DNA from 3 places in the Altererythrobacter arenosus genome. Region 1 is predicted to be linked to each of the others. Evidence: predicted binding sites of a transcription regulator. Region 1 holds the regulator's gene; each other region holds the start of a gene.
What was found. Region 1 encodes LexA, which represses DNA repair genes until DNA is damaged. Its sites were predicted from a motif close to GTTCCNCNCTTGTTCT; they were not measured.
Positions count from the first base shown of each region.

Region 2: P7228_RS13080 (putative DNA modification/repair radical SAM protein) is a predicted target of LexA. The motif match lies at 3,473-3,488, and genes of this name have one in related genera.
Region 3: P7228_RS15660 (S24 family peptidase) is a predicted target of LexA. The motif match lies at 2,708-2,723, and genes of this name have one in related genera.

Region 1 is NZ_CP121106.1:2,847,895-2,854,562, forward strand. It holds gene P7228_RS14175 (anthranilate synthase component II) at 1-94, shown strand, start outside; gene trpD (anthranilate phosphoribosyltransferase) at 91-1,083, shown strand; gene trpC (indole-3-glycerol phosphate synthase TrpC) at 1,086-1,871, shown strand; gene moaC (cyclic pyranopterin monophosphate synthase MoaC) at 2,041-2,520, shown strand; gene P7228_RS14195 (molybdopterin molybdotransferase MoeA) at 2,526-3,698, shown strand; gene lexA (transcriptional repressor LexA) at 3,804-4,493, shown strand; gene P7228_RS14205 (ComEC/Rec2 family competence protein) at 4,516-6,600, opposite strand.
Region 2 is NZ_CP121106.1:2,625,261-2,631,928, reverse strand. It holds gene P7228_RS13090 (error-prone DNA polymerase) at 1-776, opposite strand, end outside; gene P7228_RS13085 (UdgX family uracil-DNA binding protein) at 778-2,229, opposite strand; gene P7228_RS13080 (putative DNA modification/repair radical SAM protein) at 2,226-3,470, opposite strand; gene P7228_RS13075 (carbonic anhydrase) at 3,726-4,451, shown strand; gene P7228_RS13070 (PilZ domain-containing protein) at 4,502-4,834, opposite strand; gene P7228_RS13065 (DUF6504 family protein) at 4,908-6,443, opposite strand; gene P7228_RS13060 (recA-like protein) at 6,394-6,668, opposite strand, start outside.
Region 3 is NZ_CP121106.1:3,152,206-3,158,873, forward strand. It holds gene P7228_RS15650 (conjugal transfer protein TraG N-terminal domain-containing protein) at 1-2,027, shown strand, start outside; gene P7228_RS15655 (hypothetical protein) at 2,032-2,241, opposite strand; gene P7228_RS16120 (DUF6961 family protein) at 2,351-2,482, shown strand; gene P7228_RS15660 (S24 family peptidase) at 2,786-3,421, shown strand; gene P7228_RS15665 (MarR family winged helix-turn-helix transcriptional regulator) at 3,603-4,076, opposite strand; gene P7228_RS15670 (alpha/beta fold hydrolase) at 4,154-5,041, shown strand; gene P7228_RS15675 (hotdog fold thioesterase) at 5,038-5,451, shown strand; gene P7228_RS15680 (efflux RND transporter periplasmic adaptor subunit) at 5,562-6,548, shown strand; gene P7228_RS15685 (efflux RND transporter permease subunit) at 6,550-6,668, shown strand, end outside.

The DNA of each region.
Region 1 (6,668 bases):
ATTCCACCCGGAGAGTATCGCCACCGAACACGGGCATGCCCTGCTGGCGAACTTCCTCAGGCTGTGCGGGCTCGACGCCGGGGTACCCGCATGAAGACGCTGCCGCTCGCCGTTCCGCACATGAACGAGCAAGAGGCCGAGGAAGTCTTCGGCTGGATACTCGATGGCGAGGCGAGCGACGAAGAGATTGCGCGTTTCCTGCTTGCCATGACCGAGCGCAGCGAAACCGCCGACGAGATCGCCGGAGCCGCACGAGCGCTCCGCGCACGCCTGATCCCTATCGAGGCTCCGGACAACGCGGTCGATTGCTGCGGCACCGGCGGCGACGGTCACCACACGCTCAACGTTTCGACCGCGGTCAGCCTGGTGGTTGCTGCCTGCGGCATTCCGGTCGCCAAGCATGGCAACCGTGCAGCCTCGTCCAAATCGGGCGCCGCCGATACGCTCGAGGCGCTGGGCCTCGATATGGAGGCCGCCGGCCGGACGGCGGAAAGGACATTGGCCGAAATCGGCATCTGTTTCCTCTTCGCCAAGAACCACCACCCGGCGATGGGGCGCATCCAACCCATTCGCCAGAAGCTGGGCAAGCGCACGATCTTCAACCTGATGGGGCCACTGTCGAACCCTGCCGAGGTAAAGCGCCAGCTTATCGGAATCGCCCGCCCCGGCTACGTCCCGATCTATGCCGAGGCCAAGGCCAAGCTCGGCACCGAACGCACCTTTATCGCGTCAGGCGACGAAGGACTCGACGAGCTGAGCCTCGCAGGTGGCAACGAGCTGGCCGATGTCGTCGGCAATGATTTCGAGATGCGCCGGTTGGATGCTTCTATGGCAGGCTTGCCGCAGGCGCCCATCGAGGCGATCCGCGGTGGGGATGCGAAACACAATGCGGCCGCGCTCAAAGCCCTGCTGGGCGGAGCGCCCGGCCCCTATCGCGACGCGGTCTGCTTCAACGCTGCAGCAACCCTGATGGTCGCCGGAGACTCTGGAGACTGGGCAGAGCTTGCCAACCGCGCGGGCGAGGCGATTGACAGCGGCGCCGCCGAAAGCCTGCTGGCGCGCTGGATCGAAATGGCCGCATAACGATGGACAAATTGCAGGAGATTTGTGCCAGCAAGGCGGTCGAGGTGGGTCAGCGCCGCGCCGAGCGCTCCGTAACCGCTCTCGACCATGCAGCCGTGAGCCAGACCGCACCGCGTGGATTCGAATCCGCCCTGCGCGCAGCGAGCGCAGCCCGGTATGGGTTGATTGCCGAGATCAAGAAGGCTTCTCCGTCCAAAGGGCTCATTCGTGCCGATTTTCATCCAGCGGATCATGCGCGTGCCTACGAAGCGGGCGGTGCAGCCTGCCTCTCGGTCCTTACCGACGCGCCCTATTTTCAGGGGCACGAGGACTTTCTGATCGAGGCGCGGGCTGCCTGCGATCTTCCGGTGCTGCGCAAGGATTTCATGATCGATCCGTGGCAAGTCGCCGAAGCCCGCAGTATCGGTGCAGATGCCATTCTCATCATCGTCGCGGCGCTTGACGATGCACAGATGCTGGAGATCGAGGCGGCCGCGCTGGAACGCGGAATGGATGTGCTGGTCGAAGTCCATGACGAGGCAGAGATGGAACGCGCCGCGCGGCTCAACTCACGTCTGATCGGGGTCAATAATCGCGATCTCAAAACATTCACGACCGATCTGGCAACTACCGAGCGACTAGCTCCTCTCGCCCCTGAAGGTGCGTTGCTTGTCGGCGAGAGCGGTATCAATTCGCATGCCGATTGCGAGAGGCTGGCACGCAACGGAGTGCGCAGCTTCCTCGTCGGGGAAAGCCTCATGCGGCAAGCTGATGTATCTGCTGCTACCAAGGCGCTGTTGCACGGCTGACCTGTCCTACTGCCGCGAGGCGTGCCATCATGCCCAGATGTCTCCGCGCACTCGCCTGCTGTCGCCCTTCAGATTTTCCGTGGTCGAAACTTGGCGGTTTCCTTCTCTTTGACTGTGTTCCATGTGTTCCATCCAGTAGGATTTGAGCGAACCGGTGATGAGCAAGCGAATGAGCAAATTGACCCACCTCGATGACAGTGGAGCCGCGCACATGGTGGACGTCGGCGCCAAACCCGAAACGCTTCGCAAGGCGGTGTCCGGGGGTTTTATCCGCATGAGCGATGCCGCGCTCGCCGCGATCAAGGCTGGTGATGCTCCCAAGGGCGACGTGCTCGGCACCGCGCGCATTGCGGCGATCATGGCGGCGAAGAAGACTTCAGACCTGATCCCGCTCTGTCATCCGCTGGGACTCGACGCAGTAACTGTTGATTTCGCCTTCGAGGAAGGCGGCGTGCGCGTCACCGCCACCGCCTCGCTCACGGCCAGAACCGGGGTAGAGATGGAAGCCATGGTCGCAGCCACGGTGGCGCTTCTCACAATCTACGACATGGCCAAGGCTCTCGATAAAGGGATGGTGATCGAGGAGGTTCGCTTGCTCGAAAAGCTCGGCGGGAAGTCCGGCCATTGGCAAGCGGAGGCACGCCCTTGAGCGCCATGCTCAGCGTTGCGGAGGCGCAGGCGCGCGCCCTCGCCCTCGCACCCAAGATGCCGGTGGTGGAGCTCGATGCGGCGGCGGCCGCCGGGCGCTACCTCGCTTCAGACCTCCATGCTCGCCGCACCCAGCCGCCCGCCGACCTGTCTGCCATGGATGGCTACGCGATAGTGGGCGACGGACCCTGGACCGTGATCGGAGAAAGTCGCGCGGGCGCCCCCTTTGGCAGCGCATTGATCGATGGTCAGGCGGTGAGAATTTCGACCGGCGCGCACATGCCCGCTGGAGCCGATCGGGTGCTCATTCAGGAGAACGCCGAACGCACCGGAGATCATCTTCGCTGTACCGAGGACATGCCCGGTCGCGGCAAACACGTCCGCACTTGCGGATTCGATTTTTCCGAAGGCGATCTGGTGCTTGGTGCCGGATCTCGGATCGGCGCTGCCCAGGTGGCGCTCGCAATTACCGCCGGTCACTCCACCCTGCCCGTACATGAGGCTCCGCTGGTCGCAGTGATCGATAGTGGTGATGAACTTTCGGTGACCCCGGAAGATTGCGCTCCGCACCAGATCCCTGCCTCGAATGGCGCCATGCTAACAACCCTGCTCGCCCGGATGGGGTGCCGCGTGGAACGCATCGGGCCCGTCCCCGACGATCGCCAGGCGTTGGTCGATGCGTTTGCGAGTGCCGAAAGAGCCGATTTCGTGATCACCAGCGGCGGCGCCTCGGTCGGCGATCATGACCTCATCCGCCCTGCACTGGAGGAATGGGGCGCATCGCTCGATTTCTGGAAGGTGGCGATGAAGCCTGGCAAGCCGTTGCTCATCGCACAGCGCGAGAATCAGCTCATCTTCGGCCTTCCCGGCAACCCGGTGTCGAGCTTCGTCACCGCGTTCCTGTTCGTTCTGCCCAGCGTCAGGGCGGCCATGGGTGCGGCCGAAACTCTTCCGCGGCTGGTTACGCTGAAGGCAGGTTGCAGTCTTCCGGCCGGTGGTTCGCGGCAGGAATTCATTCGCGGGTCTTGGGACGGGCTTTCGGTGACACCGGCCGATTCGCAGGATTCCTCGGCACTGGCTGCTCTCGCTGCGAGCAATTGTCTGATTGCTCGCGGTATCGATGCTTCGCCCATATCCGCAGGTGAAGCGGTCGAATGCTACCTGTTGGAAAATGGCTGAATAGCTTGACTTGCTGAAAATCGTTTCCTAATTGTTCCACATTCGTTCACCTTATCGGTGCGCGAAATAACCGGCGACAATGGGCGACCAAGGGAGATTTTCGCCATGCTGACGGCAAAGCAGCACGAGTTGATCCGCTTCATTCAGCAGAAGCTCGAAGAGACGGGCATTTCGCCCTCTTTTGAAGAGATGAAGGATGCGCTCGACCTGAAAAGCAAGTCGGGCGTCCATCGCCTGATATCCGCTCTGGAAGAGCGCGGTTTCATTCGCCGCTTGCCCAATCGAGCGCGCGCTCTCGAGGTTATCAAGCAGCCTGAGGATGTGACGCCGGCAGCCAAGCGCCCCATGCCCGCCAATGACGCTATCACCATGGCTTTGGCCACCAAGGCGGTTGCACGCGAACCGGCCAACGACATCATCGAAGTGCCGTTGCATGGCCGGATCGCGGCCGGCGCGCCTATCGAGGCGATCGAGGGGCAGTCCTCGATGCCGGTACCTGCGGCGCTGCTTGGGCCGGGCGAGCATTACGCGCTCGAAGTTTCGGGCGACTCGATGATCGAGGCCGGAATTTTCGACGGCGACTTCGCGCTGGTGCGACGGACCGATACGGCGCGAGACGGCGAGATCGTGGTCGCACTGGTCCGCAATGAGGAAGCGACGCTCAAGTATTTGCGGCGCGAGAACGGCAAGATCCGGCTAGATCCGGCCAACGGCATGTACGATCCGCAGGTCTACGATCCGCACGAAGTGGTCGTGCAGGGCAAGCTCGCGGGGCTCTTGCGCCGCTATCACTGATCTGGCCCGTTGGCCTCAACCGCTAATCGGCGCCGCGCCACCAGCCATGTTTGCCTTGGCTCAAGGCGACGCTGGTGATCGTTCCATTCTCCAGATCGAGCGACAAACCGCCCGAGCGCTCAAGAAAGCGCGCATCGGCCTTGAGCCACTGCGGACGGCATGATGACGGCAGCCAGCGATCTGCGATAACGATATCGGCCCGCTCGCAGGCAGCGGCCAGCGCACGTTCCTCTACCCGCACGCGATTGCGCGCCATGAGTAGGGACCAGGTCTTGCCTCCCCGCTCAAGCGAGAGGACACAGAATTCGCTGGTACAACCCGCCGTCGGCCAATCCTCCAGCGGAATCGGCTCCGCTTCGACACCCGCCAACTCCATCAGGTTCTCGAGGGCGTAATCCGATCGACTGTCGCGCAGACTCAGTAAACGGCCGTCTTGCGTGGTGATCCCCACATGCCTCCCGTCGCTGGAGATCAGGACATCAGGGACCGGCGTAAGCAGAAGCAGGATCGTCGCGAAGCCCGCCGGGATCAGTCCCAAAAGCCTGGCGCGTCCGCTCCACAGTCCAATCCAGAGGCCCCCGGCGACGAACAGTGTAAAGGTGCCATCGCTCATTTGCGGCATCAGCTTCACCGCGCCCGGTTGGGAGGCGGTTACATGCGCCAACCACAAGAGCAGGTCGAGCGAATGTCCCACCAGCCACCACGCCGGCGCTCCTGCTCCAACGATGTCCAGCACAAGAGCCAGCGCGATCAGCGGCATGGACACGAAGGTAACGAGCGGAATCGCGATCACGTTGGCCAGCGCGCCGTAGACTCCGGCGCGATGGAAATGGAACAGAACGATCGGCATCAGCGCGATCTCGATCACCAATCCCGTGACAAGCAACATCACGCTGCGGCGTGCGAACCAAATAACCCTGGCTTCCTCTCGCGGCGCCAGAAAGCGCTTCACCGGAGCCGAGTTATGCAGCGCAACGATGGCGATGACCGCGGCAAAGCTCATCTGGAAGCTTGGGCCGACGATCGATTCCGGCCAGAGAATCATCACACAGACTGCGGCGACCGCCACCATTCGCAGCGAGAGCGCATCTCGACCCAATGCCACCGCGCCGAGGACCAGCAAGGCCGCGATACAGCTACGCACAGTCGGCACCTGCGATCCGGTCAGCAAGGTGTATCCAATACCGGCAAGAGCAGCGATGCCCGCAGCGGCCACCGGCAGGCGTATTCGCAACACCAGTGCTGGCCACAAGGCCAGCAACCTGATCGCCAGGACATAGGCTGCCGCGATGACCGCGCTGACATGGAGCCCGCTGATCGAGAGGAGATGCGTCAACCCTGCATCGCGCATCGCATCCTCGTCAGCCTGGCCGATGGCACCGCGATCCCCGCTGGCGAAAGCGGCCGCAATGGCGCCCTCTGGCCCGTCCAGCTGGCTCCGGACATGGCCGGACAGGCGGCGCTGAATATTCGCTAGTGCTGTGCGCTTCGGCGCAGGCTCGACGACCTCGATTGGTCCGATGACGCTCCCGGTCGCCGCGAGCCCGGCAAACCATGCCGTCCGCGCAAAGTCATAGCCGCCCGGCAACATTGGCGCTGCTGGCGGCATCAGCCGGGTCCGCAGGCGGAGAACAGCTCCCTCGGACATGCCTTCGCCAATATCCTCGGCTGGAACGTTTACGCGGATCTTTCGCGCCACACCTGCTTCGGCGTCGCGGATTGCCAGAACCAGCCTGACCCGCGACTCTGCCGGCTGGTCCTGCCGCTCAAGCACATGGCCCTGGAGCGTGATCACAGCAGGCCTTTCGATCGGCTCCGCCCCGACCATCCACGAGCGGGCCCAGATCGTCGCCATGCCGAGCGAGAAGACCAAACCGACCACAATCATCGCCCTTGGCAGAAGTTGCAGATGACCGTCGGGCCTCCCGAGCGTTGCGCCGAAGATCGCGCAGATTACTCCCGCGCCGATCCCGGCACTCCACTGCCACGGCTCGCTCAATAAGAACCAGGCGACAATCCCGAGCCCGAATGCAACCGCTATCCAGGGCCCGCGATCGAACCCCGCAAGAGCCAGAAAACGCTCGAAATGCTTCGCCACACTGGACATTTGCGCTGCGCTGCGCCAATTGCGCTGCACTGCAGCATTACCGCTATCGGCACCATCCCCCATGGGTA
Region 2 (6,668 bases), 220 kb from region 1:
TTGTGCCGAATCGCGGTCATCACGTCCTGCAGCGGGCGCCGCTCGGGCGCATGGTAGTGGACATCATTGGTGGCGAGCAGCGCAAGACCGTTCGCGCTGGCCAGCGCATCGAGCCGGGTGATCCGCGCAATATCGTCACCGCGGTAGAGATAGCTTGCAGCGAGATAGCGGAAGGTGGGCAACCCCGCACTCAGCTGAGGAAGGACTTCCCCGAAGGTGCCCGTCGCATGTTCTGGATGCCCTCTCCCATCCAGCGTAACCACATTGCTTGCCCAAGCAGGCACGGTGAAACGCGCCTCCAGATCATCCGGCGGCAGCAGGATCAGCTGCACATCCTCGGCGTGGCGCGCGAGCATGGCGAGCGAGATGTGGCACTCGCCTTTCTCCTGCCATTCGCCGTCGAGCGTGCTCATCCGGCCCGTGCTGATCAGGCGACACAGGCGCCCATAGGCGGCGCGGTCGCGCGGGTAAGCGAGAAAGGCGAGCCCCTCGACCGTTTCGATCCGCGTGCCGATCACCGGCCTCAGCTTGAGCGTCTTCGCCTCGGTATGTACCCGCACGACGCCAGCCATCGAGTTCGCATCGGCAATCCCGATCGCGTCATAGCCCTGGGCACGCGCTGTCATCACCAGGTCGACCGCGTCGGAGGCGCCGCGCAGGAAGCTGAAACAGCTCACCAGCCCCAGTTCGACGAAGGGCGCGCGCTCAGGCGTGTCGATCAGCTCGGGATCGAGTTCCACCGTTCGGCGCGGAATGTGAAGGTCGTTCTCGGGCATTTCACCCCGCCACCTCCGCCAGCCGCGCCCTCACCGCCGCAAGGTCGGCGGCGAACAGGCGTTCCTGCTCTTCGCGCGCCGCACCATCGAGCCGCAGCAGGTAGGAGGGATGCGCGGTGATCCACAGCTCGCTCGCCCCCGAACCAGCATCGCCGAGCGGGATCGGAGCGCCGCGCACTTTCGAGATACTCACCGTCCTGCCGAGCAATCCGCGCGCCGCCGACGCACCCAGCGCGAGGATCACCCGCGGTTCGACGATTTTCCGCTCCGCCTCAAGCCACCAACGGCAGGTGTCGATCTCCTTCGCGGCGGGATTCTGGTGCAGCCGTCGCTTACCGCGCATGACATATTTGAAATGCTTCACCGCATTAGTGACATAGGCCGAGCGGCGGTCGATCCCCGCGCGTCCGAGATGGATGTCGAGCAATTGCCCGGCCGGGCCAACGAAGGGTCGCCCGGCAAGATCTTCCTGGTCGCCCGGCTGCTCGCCGACGATCATCAGCGCAGCGCGGTCGGGTCCCTCGCCCATCACCGCGTGATTATCGAGGCCGCCAATCGGGCACTTGCCACAACGATGGATCGCTTCCTCGATTGCAGCGAGCGTTTCCGGTCGCTCCTCGAATTCCAGCGCACCTCGTGCGACCATCTGTGCTTCGCGCGATTGCGCGCCCGCGATAAGCTCAGGGATGAGCGCCGCCTCGGGCATGTTCTTCCAGTATTTCTTCGGCATCTCCTTCAGCATCGCGCCAACCTTGAGTCGCGCCGGATTGAAGATCGAAGAGTAATATTTGCGCCAGAGATCCTCCATCGGATCGCCGCCGGGCGCATCACCGCGCTGCGCAGGCAGACCTTCTTCCAGCACCTCGCCATCCCAGTGCAGGCTGCCGCGCGGCGTCAGGATCGACCAGCGCATGTTGGCGAAGCGGCGGACGAAGAAGCCGGCATTGGCACGCAGGATGTGATGTTCGGGTTCGAACCAGGCGACGTAATGTTCGCCCACCTCCGCGTCCTCGCTCTCGACCAGACGAAAACGGACGAAGGCGTGCATCTTGTGGCTGTCGCGCCGCACCGCCTTGGCCAAATCCTCGACCCGTCGCACATCGGGATCGGCGCTGTCCTCCATCACCCTGGGCTTGGACTGGAGCCGCCACAGCAGGCGGTAAAGCAGCGTAAATCGCTCCGGTTCGGAATGGAGCAAGGCGCTTTTCGCCAGGCTGACAAAGCGCTTGCTCGCCCGCACCGCGCGCGCATCCGGCTCGGGCACCGGCATGCGCCGCTCGCCGTGCGCAAAGAGATCGCCATTGCCGCCCGGCTCGACCCAGGCGATCCGGTCGGGCGGGACATCGCACTGGACGAGGCTGCGCGCCCGCTCGCGCCAGAAATCGAAATCGTCCGGCTCGGGCATGCTCACCACGTAATAGGCGCCAAGCTTGACGTGCTGCAGCGCGGTCATGCCGCGAACAGTTCCAGCTGCTCTGCCTTGGGCGCGAGCAGGCTTCTGAGGTCGGTACGATCGGTGAGGAATGTCGGGCGCCAGTCGCAGGTGACGATGAAGGGGCGCACCTTGGCGATCGACAGCGTCAGCTTGGCCACATCGTCGAGCCGCAGGACACGGTGTCGCCGCGCGATCAGGATACGCTTTACCGCCGTCGTTCCCAGACCCGGCACGCGCAGCAATTGCTCCTTCGCCGCGCGGTTGACGTCGACCGGAAAACTGTCGCGAAACTTGAGCGCCCAGGCGAGCTTGGGATCGATGTCGAGCGGCAGGTTTCCATCGGCCTCTGCCGCCTGCACGATCTCGCCCGGCTTGAAGCCGTAGAAACGTATCAGCCAGTCGGACTGGTAGAGCCGGTGCTCGCGGATCAGCGGCGGGCGTTTCAAGGGCAGCACCGCACTGGCATCCGGGATGGGGCTGAAGGCGCTGTAATAGACCCGCCGCAAGCCAAAGCTCCGGTAAAGCCCGCTCGCCTTGCCGACGATATCGGAATCGGTCGCGCCATCGGCACCGACGATCATCTGGGTAGACTGGCCCGCCGGGGCGAAGCGCGGAGCGTGGCGAAAGCGCTTCCTGGCATCCTTCGCCGCGACGATATCCGTCTTGACCTTGTCCATCGCGCCTTCGATCTGCGCCGCGCTCTTGTCGGGCGCGAGGCGGGTCAGCCCGCTGGCAGTCGGCAATTCGACATTGATCGAAACACGATCGGCATAGAGCCCCGCCTGGTGGACCAGTTCAGCATCCGCTTCGGGAATGGTCTTGAGATGGATATAGCCACGAAAATCGTGTTCTTCCCGCAGGATACGGGCGGCTTCTACCAATTGCTCCATCGTGTGGTTCGAGCTTTTGACGATGCCCGATGAGAGGAACAGCCCCTCGATATAATTGCGCTTGTAGAAAGCGAGTGTGAGGTCGGCGACCTCCTGCGGCGTGAAGCGCGCGCGACGCACGTTCGAGCTCTTGCGATTGACGCAGTAGTGGCAGTCGAACACACAGTGATTGGTCAGCAGGATCTTCAAGAGCGAGATACACCGTCCGTCCGGTGCATAGGCATGGCAGATCCCCATCCCCTCGGTCGAGCCGATCCCCTTCCCCCCCAGTGAGTTCTTCTTCGCCGTTCCAGAGGATGCGCAGGAAGCATCGTATTTCGCCGCATCAGCGAGGATTTCGAGCTTCTGGAGAATGGTCTGCGACGACATATGTTCTTTATATGTTCTTTTCAGCCTTCCGCCAATATCAAATGACGTATCCGCGGGAACCTAACCGCTACAGGCACGTAATAAGGCCACGGACCGGGCCCCTCTGGCGAGCGCACTGCACTCGTGATGTCGGACGTACTCGAGGAGGCTGGCACCGAAATTCCCAAATTGGCCGGCCAGACGATTTTCGCGACTGTCGCGAGCGGGTATGGCCTGTGCCAACTCCTCCGGCATTTGCACGGTTTGGAGTGGATAATGAAATATCTTGCAATTCTCGCCACGGCTTCGCTCGCCGCAGCCCCGGCACTCGCCGCAGACAAGGACTGGAAATTCGGCGATGGACAAATGCCGGAGCGCTGGTCAACGGTGAACAGCGATTATGCCATCTGCGATGCGGGGCTCATGCAGTCGCCGGTCGACCTCGGTCAGGCCAAGGCACGTGGTGAGATCACCGTCTCGACCAATTATGGCGAAACCGGCGGCACGCTCGCGGTCAGCGACCAGAAGCTGCAGGTCGATTTCCCTGCCGGGATGCACATGCATTCGGGCGACAAGCACTTCAACCTGATCCAGGTTCACTTCCACACCCCGTCGGAACACGCCATCAACGGCAAGCGCTATCCGCTCGTGGCGCACTTCGTCCACGCAACGGACAAGGGTGAACTGGGCGTGCTCGGCGTGATGTTCGAGGAAGGCGACGCAAACCCTGCCCTGGGTGCGATCGGCAATGCGCTGTCGAGCGGCAACGGTTCTGCGCTCAATCTCGATGCGTCCGAGATGATCCCCGATGACCTGTCGGTATACCGCTACATGGGCTCGCTCACGACGCCGCCCTGCAGCGAAGGCGTCAACTGGCATGTCGCTGAAGAGGTGATGGAAGCAAGCGCGGAGCAGATCGCTGCCATGGCCGGATCGCTCGGTCCGACGGCGCGTTCGCTGCAGCCCCTCGGCAACCGCCTGTTGGTGGCACCGGTCGAATAACCGGGTTCGACATTCGATTTGAAGAGGGCGGCTTGCGAGCCGCCCTTTTTTTAGTCCGTGCGGCGCTGGGCCCTTTCGAGGCGTTTCTCGAGCCGCTGGCGGCACAGGTGATCGATAATCGCCTCGTGCAATTTTCCGTCGAAGGCGACTCCGGCAAATTGGCCGTCTACCCACACGACCTTGCCAAGCGGAGCGCGGATTCCATCGACCTTGAGCGAGATCACTTCGCCTTCCTGGGTGAAGCCGAACTTGCCCTTGATCTTGCAGCCACCTTCGGAAAGGTCGATCAACTCGACGCAGACGGGGCGCGAACGCATCCGCCCTTCGACAAGGATGTCGAGCGGCTTGCGGTCGGCAGCGCGATTGATTTCCGGTGCGTTCATAATCTTCGTTTGCCAGCAAGGTGTAAAATTTGCGTGATTTCGCAGCCCTTAGAAACAATTAATGTCGGGTCCGTTAACCAAAGAAGCCCTGTAGGAACCACGCCGGTAGCCCCCCACGACCATCGCCGATAATACCGCTGCGGTAGAGCCAATAGCGGCGCCCCTGCCTGTCTTCGATGCGGTAATAGTCACGCAAACGCACCGAGGATTTCTCCCGCCACCACTCGGGCGCGATCCGCTCCGGCCCCTCCACCCGCGCGACTTCGTGCACCTGTCCGCGCCAGCGGAAGGACTTGGGATAGCCGTCGGGCGACGCATAGAGCACCGCGATCGCCTCTGGTCGGTCGAGCAGTTTCAGCGGCCGAAAGTTAAAGGCCAATTCACCTTGTGTGGCTGGATCGGGATCGAGCGGGGCCTGCCAGCGCTGCGCCCTTTCGGGGATATGGCTGGCAAAGGGAACCGGATGCCGCACCGCCTGCTTGCCAAGCCTTACCGTGATGCGATCGACGAAACCGCTGAGCGAGGTACCATGCTCCTCGGCGGCGGCTTCGATATCGCCCTGTTCCAGGGCCAGCGGTTCGGCCCAGCTGGCGCGCAGGCGAACCGTCTCGATCCCGAAGCCGGCATCGACATCGTCGAGCTTCGCGCCAAACAGCCGCGTGATATGCGATGCATCGCGCGTTGCCGCCGAAAGTTCGAGTGCGCGCACCACCACTTCGCCATCGACCCGCCACAGCCCCAGTTCGAGTCGCCGTGCGCCCTTCCCCTGCCCTTCGAGCTCGCGCGCCATGTCCTGCGCAAGATCCGCCAGCACCTGGTCGAGCAGGTCGCGGTGGCGGATCGGCTCCATCAAGCGGCGCTGGACCAACGGCACCTGCTGCGGCACCACCGGCAGCAGCGGTTCGGGCAAGCGCCCCAGGATCTGGTCGAGCCGGAGCAACGGATTGGACGCGGGCGACTTGCGGTTGCGGAAGCGGCGTTGCAGCGCATCGCGCCCGACACCGTGCAAATCCTCGAGCCGTTTGAGTCCCAGCCTCCGCAACACTGCAATCACATCCTCGTCGAGCCGCAGGGCAGCGACGGGAAGCTGCGAGAGATGCGCTGCGGCATCTTCCGCTGCGCCAAGGATGGCGTGGCGCGGCCCATAATGCGCCAAGGCCCACGCCGCTCCGGCGGTGGGCGCAATGGCAAGCCGCGCAGCCAGTTTTCGGGCACCGATGGCCGCACTGGCATCCTCGAGCAGACGCCGCTCTCCCCCGAACAGATGGGCGACCGCGCTGACGTCGACGATCACCCCGTCGGGCGGGTCGAGCGCGCTCCACGGCCCCCAGCGCTGCGCCCACAGCGCCAGCTTCTCGAGGAAGGCGAGATCACCCGCCGGATCGGAAGGGGCGACCTTGAGTTCGGGGCACAGCGTCCGCGCATCGGCCAGCATCATCCCGGCCCGTGCACCGGCCTCGCGTCCGGCATCGTTGGTGGCATCGATCCGCGGGCCATGCGCGGTCTCGGTGATCAGGGCGAGCGGTTCGGCATCGGCCCCCTCGCCCCGCGCGAGATCGTTAGAGAGCCGCCATCGATCGACCGACAGCCGGGCGAACCAGACCGCCATAATGCGGCGTGGCGGTGCGCCCTTCGTTGGCTGACGAGCGGGTGGCGGTGAGGCGTCCGCCGTCATCGCTTAAGATCCATTCTCCGGGGGCATGGCGACGGGCGCGGAACAGCTCCGCTCGCCACGAGGGAATGCCCGGTGCACTGGCATCCCAGCGTCCAGGCGGCGAAACTTCGGACTTTACGGTCCAGCGCATCCGGGCCGAGGAAAGGTCGGGCCTGGCAT
Region 3 (6,668 bases), 300 kb from region 1:
CCAACCAGTGGGCCGGGCTTATCGATGAGATGACACAGGTCGCCGGGCGCCAGCTCTACCCCCGGCAGACCGAAGCGCTCGCGAAGGCCAAGCTCATCGCCGACCTGCCGATTGCCTATCAATACCTCACCGGCGTCTCGAAGGATGCAAGCAGCATCTTCCGCCAAGTTCTGACCATCAACGCCATGAACCAGGCGATGCATGGATTTGCCGGAGCTAGCGGCGCATCGAGCGTCGATGTGTTCGCGCTGACCCGCGCCGATATCCAGACCGAACGGACCTATTCTTCGATCGCGCATAACGCGATGAAGTGGGTCCCGATCCTCAATGTCGTCCTGACGGTCGTATTCTACGCGCTTTTTCCGGTGCTCTTCCCACTGTTCCTGATGCCCAAGACCGGACCGATCGCGCTCAAAGGATACGTCACGGGCTTCTTCTATCTGGCAGCTTGGGGGCCGCTGTTCGTCATCCTGCACATGATCCTGATGCTCAAGGGCGCGAGCGATGTGGCGGCAGCGGGCGGCGCAAGCGGGCTCAGCCTCGCGACCTTCTCCGGCATGACCGACGTCAACAACGATATCGGGATCCTGGCCGGCTACCTCGTCGCATCGATACCGTTCCTTGCAGGCGGCGTCGCCAGGGGCGCGCTCGCAATATCGGGCCAGGCAACGAGCTACCTCAATCCGAGCCAGAACGCGGCAGAAGAGGCGGCGCGCGAAGCGAGCACCGGCAATGTTTCGCTCGGGAATACCAGCCTTGAGAACTCGAACGTGTTTTCGCGGCAGTTTGCGCAAGCCAGCCTCGCTCCCAACATTGGCTACGGCGCCGCGCAGACGCGAGCCACAAGCGAAAACGGCACCCAGACCACCGGCTTCCCTCAAGCCGAATTCGCCACCGTGCCGACCTCGAGCTATCCGTTCACCCCGACACTCGGGCAGGACTTCTCGAGCCGGCTTGCGACCATGGCGAGCCAGAGCCGCGGCCAGAGCGAGACCTTCTCGAACCTTGCCCAGCAGTCGACGAGTTCGGCTGTCACCCGCTTCAGCGAGCTACGCGATGCGTACACCCGCTCGCGCTCGAACGAGAGCGTCAGTGGCACGTCAACGAGCGACAGCATCGGCAGCGCCTTCAGCGAGGTCGACAACGCCTCGAAGACACTTCAGCAGCAATTCGGGCTGTCGCGCCGCGCGGCCGATGACATCACCGTATCTTGGTTCTTGAACGGGGATGGCGCTCTAGGACTGAAGGGAGAAAAAGGCGCTGGCTCGGCGAGCATAGGTGTTAAGGGAGGACGCAACCAGAGTTGGACCGACAGTGATATCGGGATCGCCTCCGAGGATCGCTCGCGCATCATGGGCGCGCTGAGCCAGATCTCGGACAGTCGCAGCTGGTCGAGCACGCGCGAAGGCTTCCTGCGCGAAACGAGTTCGAGTTCGGAGGCGCTGGTGTCAAGCAGCTCGGCCGGGATTACCACGTCGATCACCGAAGCGCAGAGCTATACCCGCGAAGCGCGCCGAGCCGAGGAGATCGCCAGCCGCCTCGAGAACCAGGCGAGTTGGTACGAGAGTGCCAATGCCGCAGGCACTCTCAACCTCAGCCAGGCCTATCGCGAATGGGGCATGGCGGAGATCGAGGCTAACCGGGATTACTACGGTCCGGTGCGCTTTGACGACATCGACTTCCAGATGAGCGTGCGGGGCCAGCAGCTTCAGGCGCGGTTCGTCGAAGGCTATGCGGACCAGCTCAATGCCGAGATCTCGGGCGACCTGGTCTTGCCGGCCTCTGCGTCCATCGCTCGGCCCTCGGCGAGCAGCGCCGAGAGCGTCCGGGGATCAGTGCGGCTTGACGGTGTGCCGGGAAGCCTGAGCGCCCCGTCCAGCGAACGTGAAGACATCGCCCGTGATGTCGATCGGGTGCAGCAACAGGGAGATCGACGGATCGGGACCGTGAAAGGCTACCTCGATGGCAAGACCCGCGATGCGAAGGGAGCCTCGGCCGAAGCGGCAGACGATGTTAAGGAATGGTAGGCTGCTAAAGGATGACGTCGTGCACAATTACGAACACGACAAAAGCTGCCAATGCAGCAAAAATCGCAATCAACTTGAGCCGTCCCCAAGGGTCAGCCCAAGTCTTTTTCCAGGTGTAGGAAGTGAGACGGTTCTCGGCGATGGCCCGGTCGACTTCACGAAGACCTTCCCAGTCCTGCTTGCCACCAGTGGGATTGTTGTCTGGATCGCTCATCGCTCATTCTCCTTCAGTGGTAAATCGGCGCTCTCACCTCTAAATCGTCCCAACAGATCGCTGATAAAATAGACAAGAAGCATCACGAAAGCGAGAACGCTATCTTGGCCTGCAGACTCGAAAATTTATTGCGTCGAAGATCGATCAGCTATGCGAGGACGGCGAGCAGAACGGGGCAAGACTCTGGCAGGTTGTGGTCCGTCGCTATGAGCAACTTGCCGCGCGCAAGTCCCATTCCTGATGGAACTGTTGGGATCTCCAGCCTCGACTGACTGCAGATAGGCTTCCAGCCGCTCTAGCGTTCGTCGACGCGGCCTTCGTCCTTGCCGGAGGTCGAGTACGAATCGAGGATCACCGACTGCGCGCCTGCCGAAGCGTGTAGCCGAAATATGATGATCTTTCAGATGCTTTTCGATCCGTTCCAGCAAGGTCATGACCCTTTCGCTCCGACTCGCAAATCCCTTGTGTTCCTGTTATGTTCTTAGTAAGATCATATCCGCGAGTCTAGGAAAATTCCTACGATTGAGATTCGAAGGACAGACAGATGGAACATGTCAGGGAAGAGCTCGACCGGCTGATTCTCAAGGGCGGATATGGCTACGCCTCGATATCGCGGCTGCTCGGCCGCAATCCCGCTTATGTACAACAGTTCATCAGGCGCGGCTCTCCAAGAAAGCTCGATGACGAGGATCGAAAGACGCTTGCCTGCTTCTTCGGTGTCGACGAGCAAGTGCTCGGTGGTCCGGCTAATCCGGTCACCGATGGCATGGTCGAGATCCCCGTACTCGATGTGGAGGCATCCGCCGGCTTTGGCGCGGTAGCTGCTAGTGAGACTGCACACACCCGGTTCGGGTTCGATGAGCGGTGGCTGCGGCACCTGACTTCGGCCAAGAGCGCCAGCCTGTCGATCGTCGGCGTCAAGGGTGACTCGATGGAGCCCACTCTCAGTGATGGTGACGAGGTTCTGGTCGATGCTTCAGATCACGGCTCGCGACTGCGAGACGGGATCTACGTCCTTCGTTCTGATGATACCCTCGTCGTGAAGCGGATCGCTATCAAGCCAAATGGTAGGCAGATCACCATTGCCAGCGACAATCCGGCTTACCCTACCTGGCACGACATGGATCGGTCGGAAGTTCACGTGGTGGGCCGGGTTATCTGGTTTGGCCGAGCCTTGTAGCGGCAGGACTTGGGCCGTTAGTTGACGGTCGGCTTTCGGCGCTGGTTTCGCAAAAAGCGGACCTTCCGCCTCCGACCCAATTGCGGATATAGATGGGTAATTGGAATTACCGCCATTCTTCGGCGTTGGCGTCGACTACAGCTGGTAAAGTTACCTTCTCTCGCGGCGACCGCTGGGCCCTTTAGGCATCGCCCAAATTGCGCTGCATTGCGGCCAAAGTAGACTTGAATGCCTCCAAGTCCTCGTCCTTTATTCCTGTGAGCAGGCGCGCATAGACCTGATCCGCTTCGACTCGCATTTTCGGAAGCAAGTCGATTGCAGCGGATCGCAGGTGCACCTGCCACACACGGCGGTCGTTTTTGGCGCTGCGCCGTTCGACCAAGCCCAATTCTTCTAGCCGGTCGATCGCTTGCCCGATGCTTGCCCGCTCCAGCTCCAATTGACCGGCCAATTCGGTCTGGGTCATGCCGGGTGTCCGGTAGAGATAGGCTAACGCACGCCACTGGGTGCGGGTGAGTCCAAACTGCTCGAGTGAGGAATCGAAGGTACGGCGCAATCGTCGCGTGAGCTCTTCCAACAGAAAAACCAACCGGTCTTGATCGGTCAGGAATGGCGCCGCTTTTTCATCGGGATCGTGGTCGAGCTTTGTTGCCATGCAAGGCACCTTAACACAGCATCGACTTAGATAAAGTCATTTACTGTAAATCAATTTACAATATAGTGGCTTGCGATATGGAGATTTTGACCACCAAAATTCATGGAGCGGGAGGACTCTCCCTTGCCGCAGAAGTGATTGGTGGCGACAACGCCATGCCCGTCCTGCTCGCACATGGCGGCGGGCAGACGCGCCGTGCGTGGAAGCGCGTAACAGGTGATTTGGCCGAAGCTGGCTACCGCACAATTGCGATTGATATGCGCGGTCATGGCGAGAGCGATTGGGCTGCGAGCGGAGCATACGATATTCGCGACTTCGCTTCCGATCTTGTAGCGATTGCATCAGGCATGGAGTGCAAACCAGCACTCGTTGGTGCTTCGCTGGGGGGACTGGCCGGGATCATCGCCGAGGGTTATCTCGCGCCAGACACTTTCGCTTCCCTGACCCTTGTAGACATTGCCCCGCGCATGGAGCCGGGCGGCGTGATGCGTGTGGTCGGTTTCATGGAACAGCATGTCGATACCGGCTTTTCTTCACCTGAAGAAGCGGCGGGAATCATCGCGAGGTACATGCCGCATCGCCGCAAGCGCGGGGCTGGAGAGGGACTGCGGCGCTACCTGCGCAAAAAGGATGATGGCCGCTACTACTGGCACTGGGACCCGGCCTTTATCCGTAACATCATGACCACGAAGCGAAGCGATCCGGCTCATCAGGATCGGCAATTCGATGCGCTGAGCGATGCGGCCAGTCGGCTTTCGTTACCAGTGCATCTCATTCGCGGCGGATCGAGCGATCTGGTTTCCGAAGAGGCGGTGGCGCATTTGCGCGACCTGGTCCCGAACACCGAATATTCCGACATCGCAGATGCCACGCATATGGTGGTGGGAGACGCCAACGACGCCTTTTCGGAAGCGATCCTCGATTTTCTGACCCGCCATCACTCTCCCCAAGGAACTACAGCATGAGCAAGGAGCACGGTCCAATCGATTGCGAACGTCTTGATGAGCTGTTGCGGATTGCTCCGTTTCATCAATGGCTCGGTCTGACGGTAAAATCGTATTCTAGCGAGCAGATTGAGCTCGAAATGCCGTGGCGCGAAGAGATTATCTCGAACCCGATGATCGGTTCAGCTCATGGCGGCGTGCTGGCATCGCTGATTGACCTCACAGGGCTCTACACATTGCTGTCGCAAGGTGTGACAGCGAAGGTGACAGCCGACCTGCGCGTTGATTATCATCGCCCGGCGACTTCTGGGCCCCTCATTGTGACGGGTCAGGTGGTCAAGGTCGGAAGGCAAATCTCGGTTGCCGAAAGCCGGATAGTTGGACCGGACGGCAAACTGATCGCCAGCGGCAGGGGTGCCTACATATGTTAGCGCGCGCCACCCTAACGGCTTTCTGTTTGGCTCTTGCTGCATGCTCAGGTGGCGTGGACGGAAGCGAGGCGGGGCAAGACGCGCAGTCAGGTCCGCGCAAAGTTCAGACAATGGTCGTCGAACCCGAATTGCTCGCAGAACCAGTAAAAGCATTCGGCACCATTGCAGCCAAGCAAAGCAGTTCGATCGGAGCGCTCGCAGAGGGGCCGGTTGAGCGCATTTTCGTAAAGGTCGGCGACAGGGTATCGCGGGGCCAACCACTCTTTCGTATCCGTCAGGCTGATTACCAGCGGCGCGTCGCCGAAGCGCAGGCCGCCGTCGATCTAGCTAGCGCCCGAGCGATCGAGGCAGAACGGCGCTACGAGCGCGTTATTGCGCTTGCACCTAAGGGTTTTGTATCAAACGCGCAGGTCGATGCGGTCGAAACGGAACTTGCCGTTGCACGAGCGCAAAAAACGCAGGCTCAGGCAGTGTTCGGCACCGCGCAGCAAGCGTTATCTGATACCATCACGCGAGCGCCTTACGATGGCGTTGTTACCGCTCGGTTGGTCGATGAAGGGGTCTACCTCAACAACCGCTTTTCGATGGGCGGTCAATCAGCAGCGCTCCAATTGCAGGAGCTCGGAACGGTCGCCGCCATCGTGAACGCGCCACAGGAATATGTTGACGCCTTTCGGCGAAATATGCCCGCTCGCGTCTACATCGAAGGGTTCGACGAGCCGATTGATAGCATAGTCTATATTATCAACGACCGGGTCGACCCTGAGAGCCGGATGGTCGAATTGCGGCTGCCGATTGCCAATCCAAATTATCGCATCAGCTCAGGTTTGGGGGCTCGCGCTGAAATCAACGTCCCACCCGTTTCGGCGATAATCCTCCCTCGAACCGCAATCCGTGGCGATAGTGCTGCCGCGCACGTTTTCATTGTTGAAAACGGGAAGGCACATGGGCGCGAAGTTACTTTCGAGAGCATCGATCTTGATCGGGTGCGCATTCTTTCAGGCTTGGCCGCAGGGGATGAATTGGTCCTCGATCCGCCTTCGACTTTGCGTGACGGTGAAACAGTAGAGTCCCGCCAAATGAGCGATGCAGACTGATATGTGGCTCGCTGACGTATCGATCCGGCGCCCCGTCTTCGCTACGATGCTGATCGCCTCGCTCGTGGTGCTGGGACTTGTTTCGTTCAATCGGCTCGGCGTCGACCTTTTCCCAAAGGT